DNA from 3 places in the Marinilactibacillus sp. GCM10026970 genome. Region 1 is predicted to be linked to each of the others. Evidence: predicted binding sites of a transcription regulator. Region 1 holds the regulator's gene; each other region holds the start of a gene.
What was found. Region 1 encodes Rex, which represses fermentation and respiration genes when NADH is low (regulators of the CRP and FNR family bind a similar motif). Its sites were predicted from a motif close to TTGTGAANTANTTCACAA; they were not measured.
Positions count from the first base shown of each region.

Region 2: a site for Rex is predicted at 2,096-2,113, ahead of adhE (bifunctional acetaldehyde-CoA/alcohol dehydrogenase). Genes of this name have one in related genera too.
Region 3: a site for Rex is predicted at 2,489-2,506, ahead of pdhA (pyruvate dehydrogenase (acetyl-transferring) E1 component subunit alpha). Genes of this name have one in related genera too.

Region 1 is NZ_JBHSUL010000021.1:903-6,880, forward strand. It holds gene ACFP65_RS06295 (ABC-F family ATP-binding cassette domain-containing protein) at 1-1,888, opposite strand, end outside; gene ACFP65_RS06300 (redox-sensing transcriptional repressor Rex) at 2,292-2,990, shown strand; gene ACFP65_RS06305 (DUF4305 domain-containing protein) at 3,051-3,254, opposite strand; gene ACFP65_RS06310 (CPBP family intramembrane glutamic endopeptidase) at 3,283-3,939, opposite strand; gene groES (co-chaperone GroES) at 4,167-4,451, shown strand; gene groL (chaperonin GroEL) at 4,554-5,978, shown strand, end outside.
Region 2 is NZ_JBHSUL010000017.1:61,660-67,637, forward strand. It holds gene pflB (formate C-acetyltransferase) at 1-1,972, opposite strand, end outside; gene adhE (bifunctional acetaldehyde-CoA/alcohol dehydrogenase) at 2,281-4,890, shown strand; gene parC (DNA topoisomerase IV subunit A) at 4,952-5,978, opposite strand, start outside.
Region 3 is NZ_JBHSUL010000033.1:9,222-15,199, forward strand. It holds gene ACFP65_RS10325 (2-oxo acid dehydrogenase subunit E2) at 1-55, opposite strand, end outside; gene ACFP65_RS10330 (alpha-ketoacid dehydrogenase subunit beta) at 229-1,206, opposite strand; gene pdhA (pyruvate dehydrogenase (acetyl-transferring) E1 component subunit alpha) at 1,209-2,315, opposite strand; gene def (peptide deformylase) at 2,801-3,373, shown strand; gene ACFP65_RS10345 (DUF1576 domain-containing protein) at 3,452-4,789, opposite strand; gene ACFP65_RS10350 (Cof-type HAD-IIB family hydrolase) at 4,986-5,765, opposite strand.

The DNA.
Region 1 (5,978 bases):
GTTCTTCGTGTTCACTTGAAAATCGTGCCGCCTGATCTGCATCATCATAAATGGCAGGATCACTGAGCTGTTGATGAACCTGTTCCAGTTTTTCTTCATTTACTTGAAGCTTCTGTTCTAGTTCATCTATTAATCGCTCTAAACGACGTGTCTCCCTTTGTTGCTCTTTTTGCTGAGCCCGGTCAGAGCCACTAGATGGCGCAGAAGCGGATGATACAGCAGGATTCGGCTGGTTCGTTTCTACTGTGTTTTTTAGTGCGGATAAAGCTTCGAGTTCTTCTTTCTTTTGAAGATAATAATCGTAATCACCTAAATACAGTGTAAGTCCATCTTGATTGATTTCAAGAACTTTAGTAGCCATACGATTAATAAAGTACCGGTCATGGGAAACAAATAAAAGCGTTCCCTCGAAATCGATCAGTGCGTTTTCCAGAACTTCTTTGGAGTCAATATCCAAGTGGTTAGTGGGTTCATCTAGTATAAGGAAATTGTTTTTTTCCATAGCTAGTTTTGCTAAAGCAACTCGTGCTTTTTCACCACCACTTAAAGAAGAAATGGATTTCTCAACGTCATCTCCAGAAAACAAAAAGCTTCCCAGTAGCGTACGAATAGATTGTTCAGGAATTGTTGGATGTTCATCCCACAGTTCATCTAAAACACGCTTTGTTGAATGAAGCAAGGTTTGTTCTTGATCATAATAGCCAGTATCCACTTTAGTACCAAACTGGATAGAACCAGCTATTTTTGGAATCTGACCAACCAGTGTTTTGAGCAAGGTGGTTTTTCCGACTCCATTTGGACCAACTAAAGCGATCGCATCTGTTTTTCGAATATCTAAATTGATGGATTTAGACAAGGCATGGTCGTTGTATCCTATAATAAGCTCTTCTGTTTGAAGTACAACGCTACCTGATTCTCTTTCAGTATAAAAATTAAAGTTAGCCGATTTTTCGTCATCTTGAGGTTTACCCATTTTATCCATCTTATCTAGCATTTTTCTTCTGGATTGTGCTCGTTTAGTCGTAGAAGCCCGAACAAGATTCCGATTGATAAAGTCTTCAGTCTTCTCGATTTTTTTCTGCTGCTTTTCGTATTCTTTCCACATTTTTTGAATAAGCTCTGCTTTTAGTTTCAAATAATTGGAGTAGTTTCCTGTAAAGTGTTGAACCTTTCCGTTACTCACTTCGTAGATTTCATTGACGACCTTATCTAGAAAATAGCGGTCATGTGAGACAATCAGTAGAGCGCCTGTATAGCTTAAAAGATATTTTTCCAGCCAAGCTAGCGTATCAATGTCCAAATGGTTAGTGGGCTCATCCAAAACTAAGAGATCTTTTTTCTCTAATAGCAATTGGGCAAGCGCTAAGCGTGTTTTTTGACCACCAGATAACTGAGAGATTGGCATTGAAAAGTCTTCTTCATAAAAACGGAAACCATGAAGTACGGAGCGGATTTCACTTTCATAGCCGTATCCATTTTGTTGCTTAAAGGATTCTTGCATGATGTCATAGCGTTTGAGTAGTTCCTGATATTTCTCTTGATCTTCTAGGAGACTAGGATCACTCATTTTAGCTTCTAATTGACGCATTTCTTTTTCGAGTTGAATCACAGATTCAAAAACAGTTAGCATTTCTTCCCATATAGTTCTAGTCGATTCTAGGCCGGTATGTTGATCCAGATAACCGATAGTCAATTCCTTTTTTTTATTCACACGGCCAGCATCGGGCTCTTCTTGTCCAGATATAATGTGTAGTAAAGTCGATTTTCCTGCGCCGTTTCTTCCAACTAGTCCGACTCGGGCAGCTTCCTTGATTTCTAGAGTAACGTCATCGAACAAAATCTCTGCACCAAAGTGACGTGCAACTTTCTGAGTTTGTAATAAAATCATTTAAATTCCTCATTTTGGATTATTAGGTCTTTTTATCTCTATAGACTAAGTGCTTTTCCGTATAAGTGTAGCATATCTAAAGAATGATATACAGGTAACAGAATACGAGAAATTTAAAAATCTTTTTATGTAATCGGTTGCTTAAAATAGTCGAAATATTGAGTCAAATCGTCTATTAAACGGATGTTTTTTCACAAACTACCCAAAAATATTGTTAGCGAGTATAGTTATCCTGGCTACAAACGCTTATTTTATGGTCATATTAACTTTCATTTTCCGTTTTACATGCTATAATAACTAATGAAACATCTCTTACACTTGTGAAATCTGATTCATAAAATAAACTTAAATAGAATTAACCTTTCAATCAGAAAAGACAATTAAACCATAAAGGAGAAAAAGCATGGTAGAAAAGAAGATTCCTAAAGCAACTGCAAGAAGGTTACCCCTTTATTATCGTTATTTACGTTTTCTCCACGAAGCCGGGAAGAGTCGAGTATCCTCAGCAAAATTGAGTGAAGCCGTAAAAGTAGATAGCGCAACAATCAGAAGAGACTTTTCATACTTTGGAGCGTTAGGTAAAAGAGGATATGGATACGACGTCGAAGCACTAATGAATTTTTTCAGCAAAACGCTCAATCAAGATCGCCTGACAAATGTCGCTTTAATTGGCGTTGGGAATCTTGGACAAGCACTATTGAACTATAATTTCAGACGTAGCAATAATACAAGAATTAGTGCGGGCTTTGATGTGAATAAAGAACTGATTGGTACGGTTCATCAGGGCGTACCTGTTTATCATATTGATGAGATGGTAGAACAACTTGATTTACAGCAGATAGATGTTGCGATACTGACGGTCCCTTCAGAAATCGCTCAAGAAATGGCGAACAAATTAGTTGAAGGTGGCGTGAAAGGAATCATGAACTTTACCCCTATTCGAGTAAATGTGCCGGATAACATCCGAGTACATAATGTCGATTTGACTAATGAACTTCAAACATTGATTTATTTCATCAACTATTATCAAGAGTTAGATGAAGCTGAAGATGAAGTCATGATTGATGAAGATACAGGAGAACTTTTCGTCGAAGAAGACTAAAAAGATAAAAAAACTGCAGGCTATTCGTTCAAAAACTTGAACGAGCAGCTTGCAGTTTTTTTAGACTTTATAATTTTTTTTGATTTTATAGTAGACCTGCACTAAACGGCTTCCTTGAACAAAGTCCCGGGTAGCTAGAAAGACAAACAGTATAGGGAAAAAGTCCCAACCGTCTCTTTGAACGGAACTAATTGTTACATAGATCAGTGCGGCAAACATAGCGTATTTCAAGAAAATATAAGTGAGTAGTTGCTTGGTTGTCATCAGAAAATCCTTTCATAAAACGCGTTCTTTATAAGAAAAATTCTACAAGTATAGCGAATGTATTCATTAAACAGTGAGCGATAATGGGTGTCCAGATATTTTTGGTCTTGTAGTATAGCCAAGAAAAGACAAGCCCCATAACGGAATAAACCAAAATCCTACCATCAAAGTGAATCAAAGCGAAGGCTAAAGAACTGATTATTGCGGCGCCAACACCACCGATTTTTCCAACACTTAAACCAAATAAAACTTTTCGAAAAACAAATTCTTCCATGATAGGGCCAGCGATGGAAACAATCACGATGAAATAAGGATAACGCTTGACGATTTCAAGGATTCCCTGGGTATTTTGTGAGGTGATCGGTGTTCCTAAGAAATTCACTTCAATAAGTGTAGCGATATACTGGGAAACAACTGCAATCACGAATCCTACCACTCCCCAGATCATCACTTTAGATTTCTGTAAGCTGAAGGGTTTTTCAAAGAAAAGATCGAATCGTTTTTTTCTATCTAGGAAGATTATAAGCCCAGCACCTAAAATAAATAAAAGGATATTCGACCAAATTCCCCCAGTAGGCTGTAGAGAAGCAGGTAATAACTGACTAGATAAGATCGTTAAGAATTGAATCATAATGTAAATCAATACGATTTGTAGTCCGGTTTTCTTTTTGTTGTCTGTGTCCATGTGACTCATCCTCGCTCTATCATAACGTTCAGTCAAAGCTGACAATACTAGTAACTTAACATAAAAACCAAGCGTATTCCAGATGAGATTTTTAATTGATTTTTTAACATCAAAAGGCTTGCAAGAAATCCTCGTTTTGAATATACTAAGTATTGGAGTTAGCACTCGGACACTTAGAGTGCTAACACGAATCTAATCAACTAAAAAATTATCGGAGGGATAACACCATGTTAAAACCTTTAGGAAATCGTGTTCTTCTAGAAGTCATCAAAGAAGAAGAAAAAACTGTAAGTGGACTTGTTTTACCAGAATCGGCAAAAGAAAAGCCACAGACAGCAAAAGTTGTAGCAGTAGGTAATGGTAAAGTACTGGAAGACGGCAGACGTGCAGAAGTCGATGTTGCTGTTGGAGAAAAGGTTATTTTCGAAAAGTACGCAGGCTCTGAAGTGAAATACGAAGGTAAAGATTACCTAGTGCTTAAAGATACAGACATCATTGCTGTAGTAGAATAGTTTTTCACACTTGTAAAGCATTCGTATCAATAAGGTCAAATCAATTTTACAATATAAAAATAAAAATCGAACAAAAAATTTACTAAGAGGTGAATGGAAACCATGGCTAAAGATATCAAATTTTCTGAAGACGCACGTGCAGCTATGCTACGTGGAGTTGACAAATTAGCAAATACAGTAAAAGTAACATTAGGACCCAAAGGAAGAAACGTTATTTTAGATAAAGCTTTCGGTGCTCCTCAAATCACTAACGACGGTGTAAGAATTGCCAAAGAAATCGAACTTGAAGATCAGTTTGAAAACATGGGTGCTCAATTAGTAGCCGAAGTTGCAAGCAAAACAAATGATATCGCTGGTGACGGTACGACTACAGCAACTGTTTTAACTCAAGCTATCGTAAACGAAGGAATGAAAAACGTGACAGCTGGAGCAAATCCAGTAGGAATCCGTCGCGGAATCGAAATGGCAACAAGAAAAGCTGTTGAAGCACTACATGAAGCTTCTACTAAAGTTGAAGGTAAAGAATCCATCGCTCAGATCGCTGCGATTTCTTCTGGAGACGAAGAAATTGGTCAATTACTAGCAGATGCTATGGAAAAAGTTGGTAGTGATGGCGTCATCACCATCGAAGAATCTCAAGGGATCGAAACAGAACTTGACGTTGTTGAAGGTATGCAATTCGACCGTGGTTACCTTTCTCAATACATGGTAACAGATAATGAGAAAATGGAAGCTAACCTTGAAAATCCATACGTTTTAATTACAGACAAGAAAATTTCTTCTGTTCAAGATATTCTTCCTGTACTTGAAAACATTATGCAACAAAACCGTCCATTACTGATTATTGCGGACGATATTGAAGGAGAAGCATTGCCTACTTTAGTATTAAACAAAATCAGAGGAACGTTGAATGTTGTAGCAGTTAAAGCACCTGGTTTCGGTGACCGCCGTAAAGGTATGCTTGAAGATATCGCGATTCTGACAAATGGTACAGTGATCACTGATGATCTTGGACTAGACTTGAAAGATATGACGATTGATCAATTAGGTGTTGCTGGTAAAGCGGTTGTTACAAAAGACAACACAACACTTGTTGAAGGAACTGGCGACAAAGGTAACATCGAGCAACGTGTTGCAATGCTTCGCGCACAAGCAGAAGAAACAAATTCTGAATTCGACCGTGAAAAATTACAAGAACGTATTGCAAAACTTGCAGGCGGAGTGGCTGTCATCAAAGTTGGAGCAGCTACTGAAACAGAAATTAAAGAACGTAAATTACGTATTGAAGATGCTTTGAATGCTGCACGTGCAGCAGTTGAAGAAGGTGTTATCGCTGGTGGTGGTACGGCTTATATCAATATCTTAAGCAAACTTCAAGAAATTGAAGCAACTGGTGACGAAGCAACAGGTGTTAAAATCGTTGTTCGTGCGCTTGAAGAACCAGTACGTCAAATTGCATTCAATGCAGGTCTTGATGGTAGCGTAATCGTAGAACGTCTGAAACATGTAGAACCAGGTATTGGTTTC
Region 2 (5,978 bases), on a different contig from region 1:
ATTCTGAATAAGGAAGTTTAGCCACTGAATTCAAACTCGCTAATGCTCCATTTGAATCTCTACCGTGCAATGGATTAGCGCCTGGAGCAAAAGGAACGCCTTCTCGTCTACCATCCGGTGTGTTACCAGTCTTTTTACCGTATACAACGTTTGAAGTAATCGTCAATATAGAGGTTGTATGTTTGGCATCCCGATAAGTTGGATGCTTTTTGACTTTACTCATAAAGGTTTTCAAAAGATTTATAGCGATTTGATCAACTAGATCGTCATTATTTCCGTATTTTGGATAATCTCCTTCAATTTCATAATCCGTAACTAAACCCTGTTCATCTCTAATCGTTTTAACCTTGGCGTATTTAATGGCAGAAAGAGAGTCTACTGCAACAGAAAAACCAGCGATACCTGTCGCCATTGTTCTTGCTACATCTGTATCATGTAAGGCCATTTCAATCCGCTCGTAGCTGTATTTATCATGCATATAATGGATGATGTTCAACGTATTGATATACATCCCAGCCAACCATTCAAGCATCTCATCATATTTTTCAAGAACGATATCATAGTCCAGTACCTCACTCGTAATCGGCTGATACTTAGGCCCTACTTGAGTCTTTGTTTTTTCGTCCACGCCACCATTAATGGCATAAAGTAATGCTTTAGCGAGGTTCGCTCTAGCTCCAAAGAACTGCATTTGTTTTCCAATTGGCATTGCAGAGACACAGCAGGCAATACCATAATCATCTCCCCACTCTTGGCGCATAATATCATCATTTTCATACTGTACCGCACTACTTTCGATCGAAACTTTTGCACAATATTCTTTGAAAGCATTTGGTAGTCTCGTTGACCATAAGACGGTTAAATTTGGTTCTGGAGCTGGTCCTAAGTTTGTTAAAGTATGCAAGAAGCGGTAGCTGTTTTTGGTGACCATATGGCGACCATCTATTCCTACTCCTCCAATAGACTCGGTTACCCAAGTAGGATCTCCTGAAAATAGTTCGTTGTACTCTGGTGTTCGAGAAAATTTCACTAATCTCAGTTTCATAACAAAGTGATCTACTAGTTCTTGAACTTCTTTTTCGGTCATTAAACCAGCTTTCAAGTCTCTTTCAATATAAATATCCAAGAAAGTTGACGTTCTCCCTAATGACATGGCAGCACCGTTTTGTTCTTTGATTGCTGCTAAATAGCCTAAGTATAGCCATTGGAAAGCTTCTTTTGTGTTTCGAGCAGGTATGGATAAATCAAATCCATAAATATTTCCAAGTTCTTTTAACTCTACTAAGGCTCTAATCTGGTCACTGAGCTCTTCTCGCTGACGAATGACTTTTTCGCTCATCATACCGTTTCCACAATTTAATCGATCATTTTCTTTTTGTCTGATCAAAAAGTCGACGCCATATAAAGCGACACGTCTATAATCTCCAATAATACGTCCTCGACCATATGCATCTGGCAATCCCGTAATGACACCCGTTCTTCTGGCATTCTTAATTTCAGGAGTATAGGCATCAAATACACCTTGATTATGTGTTTTTGTCCAGTTTCTAAAGACATGTGACAGCATTGGATCCACTTCGAATCCATAAGATTCCGCTGCCTGTTCCATCATTCGGATGCCACCAAACGGTTGTAAAGATCGTTTAAAAGGTTTTTCTGTTTGAAATCCAACGATTTGTTCTTTTTCTTTTGCTAAATACCCTGGACCGTGAGAGGTAATGGTTGATACGACCTCAGTGTCCATATCTAACATGCCACCAGCTTCTAGTTCTTGTTTATTTAAATCCATTACTTGAGCCCATAACGCTTTTGTATCTTCAGTAGCGTCTTCTAGAAATGAGTCATCTCCGTCGTAAGGAAGATAGTTCATTTGAATGAACGCTCTAACATCAACAGCTTCTTTCCAACTATTTCCTTTAAAGCCCTTCCAAAATTGATCAAATCCTTTTGATTCTACTTCCTGTTTTTCCATTATATTGACTCCTTTATATTCTATTTTTTCAAGCTCAATATATCACAATTAAATCTTTCTAACAAGTGAATAATTGAACTATTTTTTTATTTTTTCAAATAGGAAATCGAACCAATTCTTTTATTGTGTTTTTATTCACAAAATAGACACAATTTAGTTGACCATTACTGTTATTGATATGCTATAGTCAGTTTGTAAACAAGCTGTACTTTACTAGATCCTGTAAACTTAATTACGTAGAGGAAAGTAAAGCGTTTTTTTTAACGGTTATTGCTCACAATTTCACATAAAATATGGAGGTTTTAATTATGGTTCAATTAGTTTCCGTCAAACAAACAGAAATGCCCACACCTACTGTCGAAAGTACGATTGATGTGTTGGTGGACAATGCTCAACAAGCACTCGTATCTCTATCTCAGCTCGATCAAGAACAGATCAACGAAATTGTTAAACAAATGGCCCTAGCAGGTTTAAACAATCATATGTCTTTGGCTAAAATGGCGATTGAAGAAACTCAACGTGGTGTCTATGAAGATAAGATCATCAAAAATTTATTTGCAACAGAATATGTTTATCATAGCATTAAAAATGATCGGACAATTGGTATTATTGAAGAAAATAAACATGAAGGTACGGTTTCTATTGCAGAACCAATTGGCGTAATTGCAGGAGTAACACCGGTTACCAACCCGACTTCTACTACAATGTTTAAATCACTCATCTCAATCAAAACAGGAAACCCGATTATTTTTGCTTTCCACCCTTCTGCACAACGTTCCAGTGTGGCTGCAGCTAAAACCGTTTATGAAGCTGCCGTAAAAGCTGGTGCTCCTGAGCATTGTATACAATGGGTCAACACACCTTCTGTGGAAGCAACACAGACATTAATGAAACATAATGGCGTCGCAACGATTCTAGCTACAGGTGGTCCTGAAATGGTCAAATCAGCTTACAGTTCAGGAAAACCAGCCTTAGGAGTTGGCGCTGGAAACGTTCCTTGTTATATTGAAAAAACTGCTAATATCAAAAGGTCCGTTAATGATTTGATTCTCTCAAAAACTTTTGATAACGGTATGATTTGTGCTTCAGAACAAGCGGTTATCATCGATAAAGAAATTTATACGGAAGTTAAAACGTTAATGACTGAAAACAATTGCTACTTCTTATCCAATGAAGAAAGACAAACAATTGAAACCTTTATGGTTACAGAAGACGGTGGCTTAAATGCCGTTGTGGTTGGAAGATCTGCTTATGACATAGCTAAACTAGCGGGCGTTTTTGTTCCAGAAGATACGAAAATACTGATTGCCGAACTACAAGGTGTGGGCAAAAAGTATCCATTATCTAGAGAAAAACTTAGTCCTGTTCTTGCAGCATATAAAGTGAATAGTACAGAAGAAGGACTTAAAAAAGCTGAAGAAATGCTGGCATATGGTGGTTTGGGACACTCAGCTGTTCTTCACTCTCTGGATGAAACAGTGATTGAACAGTTTGAAAGAAGAATGAAAGCTGGCCGTCTGATTGTTAATGCTCCTTCTTCTCAAGGGGCGATTGGAGACATCTATAACGCTTACCTTCCCTCACTCACACTGGGTTGTGGTTCTTATGGTGGGAACTCTGTTTCTACAAACGTGGGGATAATGCATTTGATCAATATCAAAAAACGTGCGAATCGAAACAATAATATGCAGTGGTTCAAATTACCACCTAAAATTTACTTTGAAAAAAATTCTGTCCAGTATTTGTCTAAAATGCCAGAGATCAAAAGAGCTTTTATTGTAACAGACCCAATGATGGTTGAACTAGGCTACGTAGATAAAGTTCTTTACAATTTAAGAAAACGTCCTGACTATGTTCACTGCGAAGTGTTTTCTGATGTCGAACCAGATCCATCTAAAGAAACGGTTCTTCGTGGTGCAGAAGCTATGCGCGCATTCCAACCGGATGTCGTCATTGCATTAGGTGGAGGATCACCTATGGACGCTGCTAAAGGCATGTGGCTTTTTTACGAACACCCAGACACTGACTTCAACGGCTTGAAACAAAAATTCCTGGATATTAGGAAACGTGTCTATAAATATCCAAAACTGGGTGGAAAAGCAAAATTTGTTGCGATTCCAACAACTTCTGGTACAGGATCTGAGGTCACTTCTTTCGCAGTCATTACGGACAATGAAAACAATATCAAGTATCCGCTAGCAGATTACGAGCTAACCCCTGATGTGGCAATCATTGACTCACAATTTGTTATGAGTGTTCCAAAAGTCGTAACTGCAGATACTGGAATGGATGTCTTAACGCACGCGATAGAAGCATATGTATCGAATATGGCAAATGATTATACTGATGGGCTTGCAATTAAAGCGATACAACTTGTCTTCGAGTATCTTCCAAGAGCTTACCGTGATGGCAGCGATGAACGAGCTAGGGAAAAAATGCATAACGCTTCTACAATAGCCGGTATGGCTTTTGCTAACGCCTTTTTAGGTATCAATCATAGCTTGGCGCATAAACTAGGTGCACAGTTCCATATTGCACATGGTAGAGCGAATGCTATTCTAATGCCACATGTTATCCGTTATAATGCCAAAAAACCAACAAAGTTTGTTTCATTTCCTAAATATGAACATTTTATTGCTGATAAACGGTATGCAGAAATTGCCAAAGCACTCGGCTTACCCGCTTCTACAACTGAAGAAGGTGTCAATAGTTTAGTCACAGCTATTTATGATTTAGCAAAACAGATGAATATTCCAATGAGTATTAAAGAGAATGGCGTTGAGAAAAAAGCATTTGATCAACTAGTCGATCAGCTAGCAGAACGTGCTTTTGAAGATCAATGTACAACAGCGAACCCGAAACTACCTCTTGTAAAAGAGTTGGCTGAAGTATATAAACAAGCTTATAACGGCAAATAATACGACAAATTAAAAGACGTGCTTATGATTTTTCAATAAGCACGTCTTTTTTAATTGATCATTAAGCTTTCTTTTCTGCTTCATCCGAAGAGGTATCTACCTCAACGATATGATTGAGTTTAAAATCTATCGGAACGCCATCAGAGGTTTCATCTAATAAGAATGAACCATTGTTGTAACGATCGCTCACTTTGTAAGCTTTGGGTGTTAGCTCAAAGGTATTTTGTTTATCTGTAATGATTGTATAAGATTCATTGTTATCGTGAACATCTATCATCAAAGTAACTCGGTGCGGATTTTTCTTCAACTCTTTCAGCACATGCAACCCACGCTTAGCTCTTGAAATTGAATCAAATTCCAGTAAGTTCATTTTCTTGACTGCCCCACGCTGGGTAACCAGTAGTACATTAGATTGTTTTTGGTCACGCTTGAATACAGTACCTGAAACAATGTAATCATCTTCTTTAAGGTCCATTGATTTAACACCGACTGCATTTGCTCCAACAACAGAAACTTCATCTAGACCATACTTCAGCCCAAAGCCAAGATTCGTGACTAGGAAAACGTCTCTTGTATCTTGATCATCGATGTAATAAACCGCCGCTAATCGATCTGTTTCTGATTTCAACTTGATTCCATTTGCTGATCTCGTACGGTACGTTCTTTTCGCTTCATACTCGTTCGCAGTCGTTTGCTTGATATAACCTTCTCGGGTGATGAGAACAAATTTGTGCGCTTCATTAAACTCGCTCATATGGTAAACTGCTAGAACTTTCTCGTCTTGGCTCAATGTAATGGATTGGGAAATATGGTGACCTAAATCTTTCCATCTAACATCCGGAAGTTCATGAACGGGTCGGTTGATGACATTTCCTTTTGTTGTGAATATCAGAATTTGCTGTAGTGTCGTTAATTTTTCAGCGAAGACCGGATAGTCACCTTCTCTCAATCCAATCTCTGAAGGTTCTGAAGCACCATATGATCTTAGACTGGTTCGTTTCAAATATCCTTCTTTAGTTACGGAAACAATCACATCTTCTTCAGCAATTAGAACTTCCGTATCCACATTCAGCTCTTCAATTTTCTCT
Region 3 (5,978 bases), on a different contig from region 1:
TCTCGCCTTCTGCCATTCCTTCCCCTACATCAGGGAGTTTAAATGTAAAAGCCATTTTTGCGCTCTTCCCTTCTCGTTTATGATTATTCAATCATCTGTTTTCTAACTACGTTGATCAATACATACAACAATAGGAAGAAAAACCAATACAGATGCTCGAGATACTGAACTAGTTTTTCTCCTTTTGTTGATAGATCGATTCTTAAAATACCGATCTTATTGATTTAATTAAAAGTTTACAGCTTCGTTGATTGCTTCAGAAATATCGTCAGCACTTGGTAACCAAGTGTTTTCAGCTTGACCAAATGGATAGATTGTATCAGGTGCAGATACAAATCCGATTGGTGCTTCAAGTGAAAGTACAGAACGTTGAGATACTTCAGAAATTACAGTGTTACCCACGCCAGCTTGACGTTGAGCTTCTTGGACCATAACCATACGACCAGTTTTTTCAACTGATGCTACAACTGTTTCGTAATCGATTGGTGAAACTGTACGTAAATCGATTACTTCTACAGAAACACCATCTTTTTCAAGGTTTTCGGCAGCTTTAAGAGCTTCACGAACCATGTAACCATAAGCTACAACAGTAACGTCTGTTCCTTCTTTAGCAACAGCAGCTTTCCCGATTGGTACAGTATACTGTTCTTCAGGTACTTCATCACGGAATGAACGGTAAAGTTTCATATGCTCAAGGAATACTACAGGATCGTTTTCACGAATAGCTGAAGTTAAAAGTCCTTTTGCATCATAAGGGTTAGAAGGAATAACTACTTTTAATCCAGGAGATTGAGCCATTAGTCCTTCAAGTGAATCAGCATGCATTTCAGGAGTGTGTACCCCTCCACCGAATGGAGAACGTACAACTACTGGCATGTTCATGTTTCCACCCATACGGTAACGTGTACGAGCGATTTGTCCTACAATTGAATCCATTACTTCGAATACGAAACCAAAGAATTGGATTTCCATTACTGGACGGAAGCCTTGTACAGCTAAACCGAATGCCATACCACCGATACCTGACTCAGCAAGAGGCGTATCGTTCACTCTATCTTCACCATGTTTGTCGTAAAGACCTTGAGTCGCACGGAAAACTCCTCCGTTTTTACCAACATCTTCTCCGAAAATCAAGACTTTTTCATCACGAGCTAATTCTTGATCTAAAGCTTCAGTGATTGCTTGAATCATTGTTAGATTCGCCATGCTTATTTACTCTCCTTTGCTTGGTATTTCTCAATCTGTTCAGTAATGTTTTGACCTGGTGCATCAAACATACTTTCTAAGAATTTAGAGATTTTCATTTTTGGAGCTTGATCTGCTTCTTTAGCAGCTTGTTTAACTTCTTCTCTAGTTTTTTCAATCAATTCTTCTTCACGTTCTTCAGTCCATAGACCTTTTTCAGTTAAGAAGTTACGGAAACGGATCAGTGGATCGCGTTGTTCCCAGTAATCGAATGATTCTTGTTCACGGTAACGAGTTGGATCATCCCCAGAAGTTGAGTGTGGTCCGAAACGCGAAGTAATTGTTTCAATAAGAACAGGACCATTACCAGCCGCTGCCCAGTCACGTGCTTGTTTAGAAACAGCGTATACTGCTAACGGATCCATTCCGTCAACTTGGATACCAGGAATACCTGCTGCTGCTGCTTTTTGAGCTAACGCATTTGCTGCAGATTGTTTCTCACGTGGAGTAGAAATCGCGTAGCCATTGTTTTGAATGTAGAATACTACTGGTGCTTTGTAACGTCCGGCAAAGTTCATACCTTCGTAAACATCACCTTGTGAAGAACCACCGTCACCAGTATAAGTGAATGTAACAACATCTTCTTGTCCAGATAGTTTTTGTCCCACTGCATTACCCATTGCCTGGATATATTGTGCACCAATAATGATTTGAGGTGGGATTGCGTTAAGACCTTCTGGATAATTGTTTCCTTCAACATTTCCTCTTGACCATAGGAATGCTTGTGATAGTGGTAAGCCGTGTTGAATTAATTGTGGAACATCACGGTAACCTGGATATAACCAATCTTGTTTCTTGAATGCGAAGTGACTTGCTAATTGAGAAGCTTCTTGTCCCATAGTTGGAGCGTAAAATCCTAAACGTCCTTGACGCGCTAAAGCCATAGAGCGATCGTGTAACACACGTGACCACACCATTCTTTCCATTAATTCTACTAACTCGTCATCTGATAAATCAGGCATAATGTCTTCATTTACAACTTTACCATCTTTATCAAGAATCTGAACCATCGGAAACGAAGCTTCAATTGAACTTAATAGTGCTTCGTAATCAACTGGTTGCTTTGCCATAGACTATACATTCCTCTCTTTTAATTAAACTTTTTATTAGTTGAAACAGCTGAAATCAACTGTATCATTTTTCTCGATTCCTTATTAAATTTACCACGCATCACTCTATATTGCAAGTCATTAACTCTGAGAATATGTCTAAAAACGTTGATAGAACAAGGTTATAAAGACGTTTGTGAAATCAAACACTAGCGGTGTGTTTTTATTCAGCGGCTCTAACCCCCACTAATTAGCGCTATCGATAGTAATACAGTCTTTTAAACTGTTATATAATATTCCTGGATATTCAAGATGTGTTTTTCAAAAGTTTTAATCGCTTTCAATTGTGATTCTTTTCACTATTTCACCCGATGATTGATTCCTTGTCTGTCTAATATTTCAACTACTAAAAGGTCTATTGTGACGTGCATTTCTTTAATAAAACTGTTAAAATGGTGTAGCTAACTCTCTGAGTAGAACAATGTTGAATGAAGGAGTGTATTCAATTGATTACAATGAACGATATTATTAGAGAAGGTCACCCTACTTTACGTAAAATTGCAGAAAAAGTAGATTTCCCTTTGTCAGAAGACATAAAACAGTTAGCTAATGAACTGTTACAGTTTCTGATCAACAGTCAAGACCCTGAAATTGCAGAAGAATATGAATTAAGAGCTGGTGTCGGTATCGCTGCTCCCCAAGTGAATGTTTCCAGTCAATTGCTAGCTGTTTATTTATCATCAGCTGATGAAGAATCAGATGAACCTGAATTTAGTAGAATCATGATCAACCCAAGAATTGTAAGCCACTCAGTTCAACAGACTTGTTTGCCCGATGGCGAAGGTTGTTTATCTGTTGATAGAGAAATCGAAGGTTTTGTACCTAGACATAAACGTATAACTGTTGAATATGTTGATTTGGATGGCGAAAAACATAAAGAACGTTTAAGAGGCTTACCAGCTATTGTGGTTCAGCACGAAATCGATCATTTGAATGGTGTTATGTTCTACGACCGAATTGATCCAGAAAATCCACTTGCTCTTCCAGACGGAATCGACGTCTTAGGATCAGGAGAATAAACTGATCAAAACAAAAAAGCTGAAAATGATGTTTAACAAAACTTTTGAGTAAAGTTAAACACATCATTTTCAGCTTTTTTAATCTTCTTCTGTTCTAATAGATTCTGCTGGATCGACTGGTTCTCTAATTTCTCTGCGCTGCTCTCTATGGTAATGAACAGCTTCTAATAATGGAATCATTAGCGCCGCTACAAATCCGCCGGCAAAACCGTTATTGTAAAGGTTGATTCCACCATGAAGATAACTTGTATTACTAACAACCGTTAAATGTAATCCACCAGCAACCATTCCCATAACTAGTCCGTAGCGACCAGCTATAGGTGCTATTGTTGTTCCAAACAATCCTGCTATGATAACTGAAGTATCACTCATATCGTAATTGTTGAGGTGCCCAATCAATGTAACGCCCAACAAGATAGGGATAACATTTTTAAGATGTTTACCAAACGCACCAAACCCTACTACAGTCAGAATCCCCCCAATGACTGGCCCGTTTAGTTCGCCTCCTAAGGATAATACGAATCCCAAAGCGACAAATCCTAATAGAGACATATTAATCAGTGTAAGGTTGAATCCATTCTTTTTTACAAAGTCTGAGGATAATTGTCCAGAATGCTTCATCATACGACTATACCCATTTAATGACCAAGAATTTAAATAGAGCCCGTACATTAACATGACTGTAAATAATGGGAAAAACAATAGTGACATCGGCACATTGTTTCCTTTGGAGATTAATGAAATTGGTTCAATTACGACTCCAGTAGCTCTAAGGATTGAAGTGAAAATCGTACCGACTACACCACTTGAAAATCCAATATTGTATAAACTAAACCCTTTGGTGAAACCTACAAAATGATGGGCTAATGGCGGCAAAATAAATCCAGCTACAAATCCGGCTGCACTTCCTAGTAGTAAGCCTAACCCCAAAGGCAAGCCGATATTAAATGTAATTTCATTGACAAGTGGTCCTAGCGCTGTTCCAAACAAAGCAGCTAGTAATGACCGTTCGGCAGGTACCTTCGTTACCCAAGCATATGTAAATGCTCCGACGACGATTGGCATAGAGTTATAGAGGTTTTTACCAAAGAATGAGAAAGCTGCAACTGTAAATACAGCGGCAATCAGTGAACCGTTAATTTTAGCTTTTGTTATTTTGATCAAAAGTAAAGCATGTAAGGTCAGTATTCCGGAATTAAAAAACGTTGCCCCCACATTGGCAAGTTCAAAATAGTCAGTGGTTAAATTGGATGCAGTTGTCAGAATAACTGCCTGACCTTTAATAATTTCAAAAGGTGTATTAAAAACGAATGATATTAGTACTAGAAATATTCCAAATGATATCAGCATCCAGTATTGACTATTTTGCGTAATTTGACGCGCTGAAGTAGCAACTATTTTATTGTTTGTTTCCATGAACATCTCCATTTCTAAATCAAGTGAAATTTTTGTAAACCGCTTTATTTAATAGAATTGTAAAACTAATTATATCGAATGACTAGACTAGTTTCAATCTATTAATTAAAACGCACTAAATCGTACCTGTTTTAGAAAGAATGAATTTTCATGAAACAACTGGATGAAACTTGTTAAAACGAACTTTTGTTAAATGTTAAATCAACTCTAATTCTTTTAAAGCTTTGTAAATTCCGTCATCGTTGTTCGAAGCCGTAACCATATCGGCTACTTCTCTAACAATACTTTCTCCATTCCCCATAGCTATACCTAGCCCAACATTTGCTATCATTTCATAATCATTGAGTCCATCACCAAAAGCTATAACATCTTCTTTTTCAAACCCTTTTAAAGCAGCCATTTTTGCGATTGTTTCAAATTTTGAACCATCTGCCGGAAGAATATCCACACCAGATTCGTACCATCTTACAAACCTGAATTCAGGAAACTGGCCATCTTCATACAGATGACTCTCTTTTTCATTGTAAAAAATCAATGCTTGAGTTAAATCATGATTTTCGTAGAACGATCGATCAGCATCCGGAACTGGGAAGCCGACATGCTTCATTCCTGAACTGACTTCTTCATTGACCTTTTCACTCCGTCTTTTAAGTTCTTTAGCTGTTTCATAAATCATCTGATGGTCGTGCTTATCCGCGACTTTAATCAAACGTTCTAAAGCCTGATCATTAAGAGGATTAGAATAAACTTCTTCGTGATGGAAAAAACCAGCAGCACCATTACAAACGATATAATTGGGTACGTTAAGTTCATCAATTAATTCTTTTGCCATTAATGCATTTCTACCGGTTGCAATGGCTACTTCGTGACCATTTTCTTGTAAAGTCCTGATTGCCTCTCTAGTACTGTTCAAAATCGTTTTCTCATCTGTTAAAAGCGTACCATCTATATCGAAAAAGATCATTTTTTTAGTCATTGTTCGTCTCCTTAAGTTCTTAGCTCTATTTGTCTTTACTCTGCTAGTGTAACCCGTGTAATCCATTCCACACAACTAAGAATATTAAAATGAACGATTAGTGATTGTATTAAATCAAACCCCCTTGTCGGACTCCGTTTTCATGAATTCGCTTCTTCTATACTTATTGTTTTGAGTATGGTAGAATTGTACTAACCGTTGGCTGAAATAGGC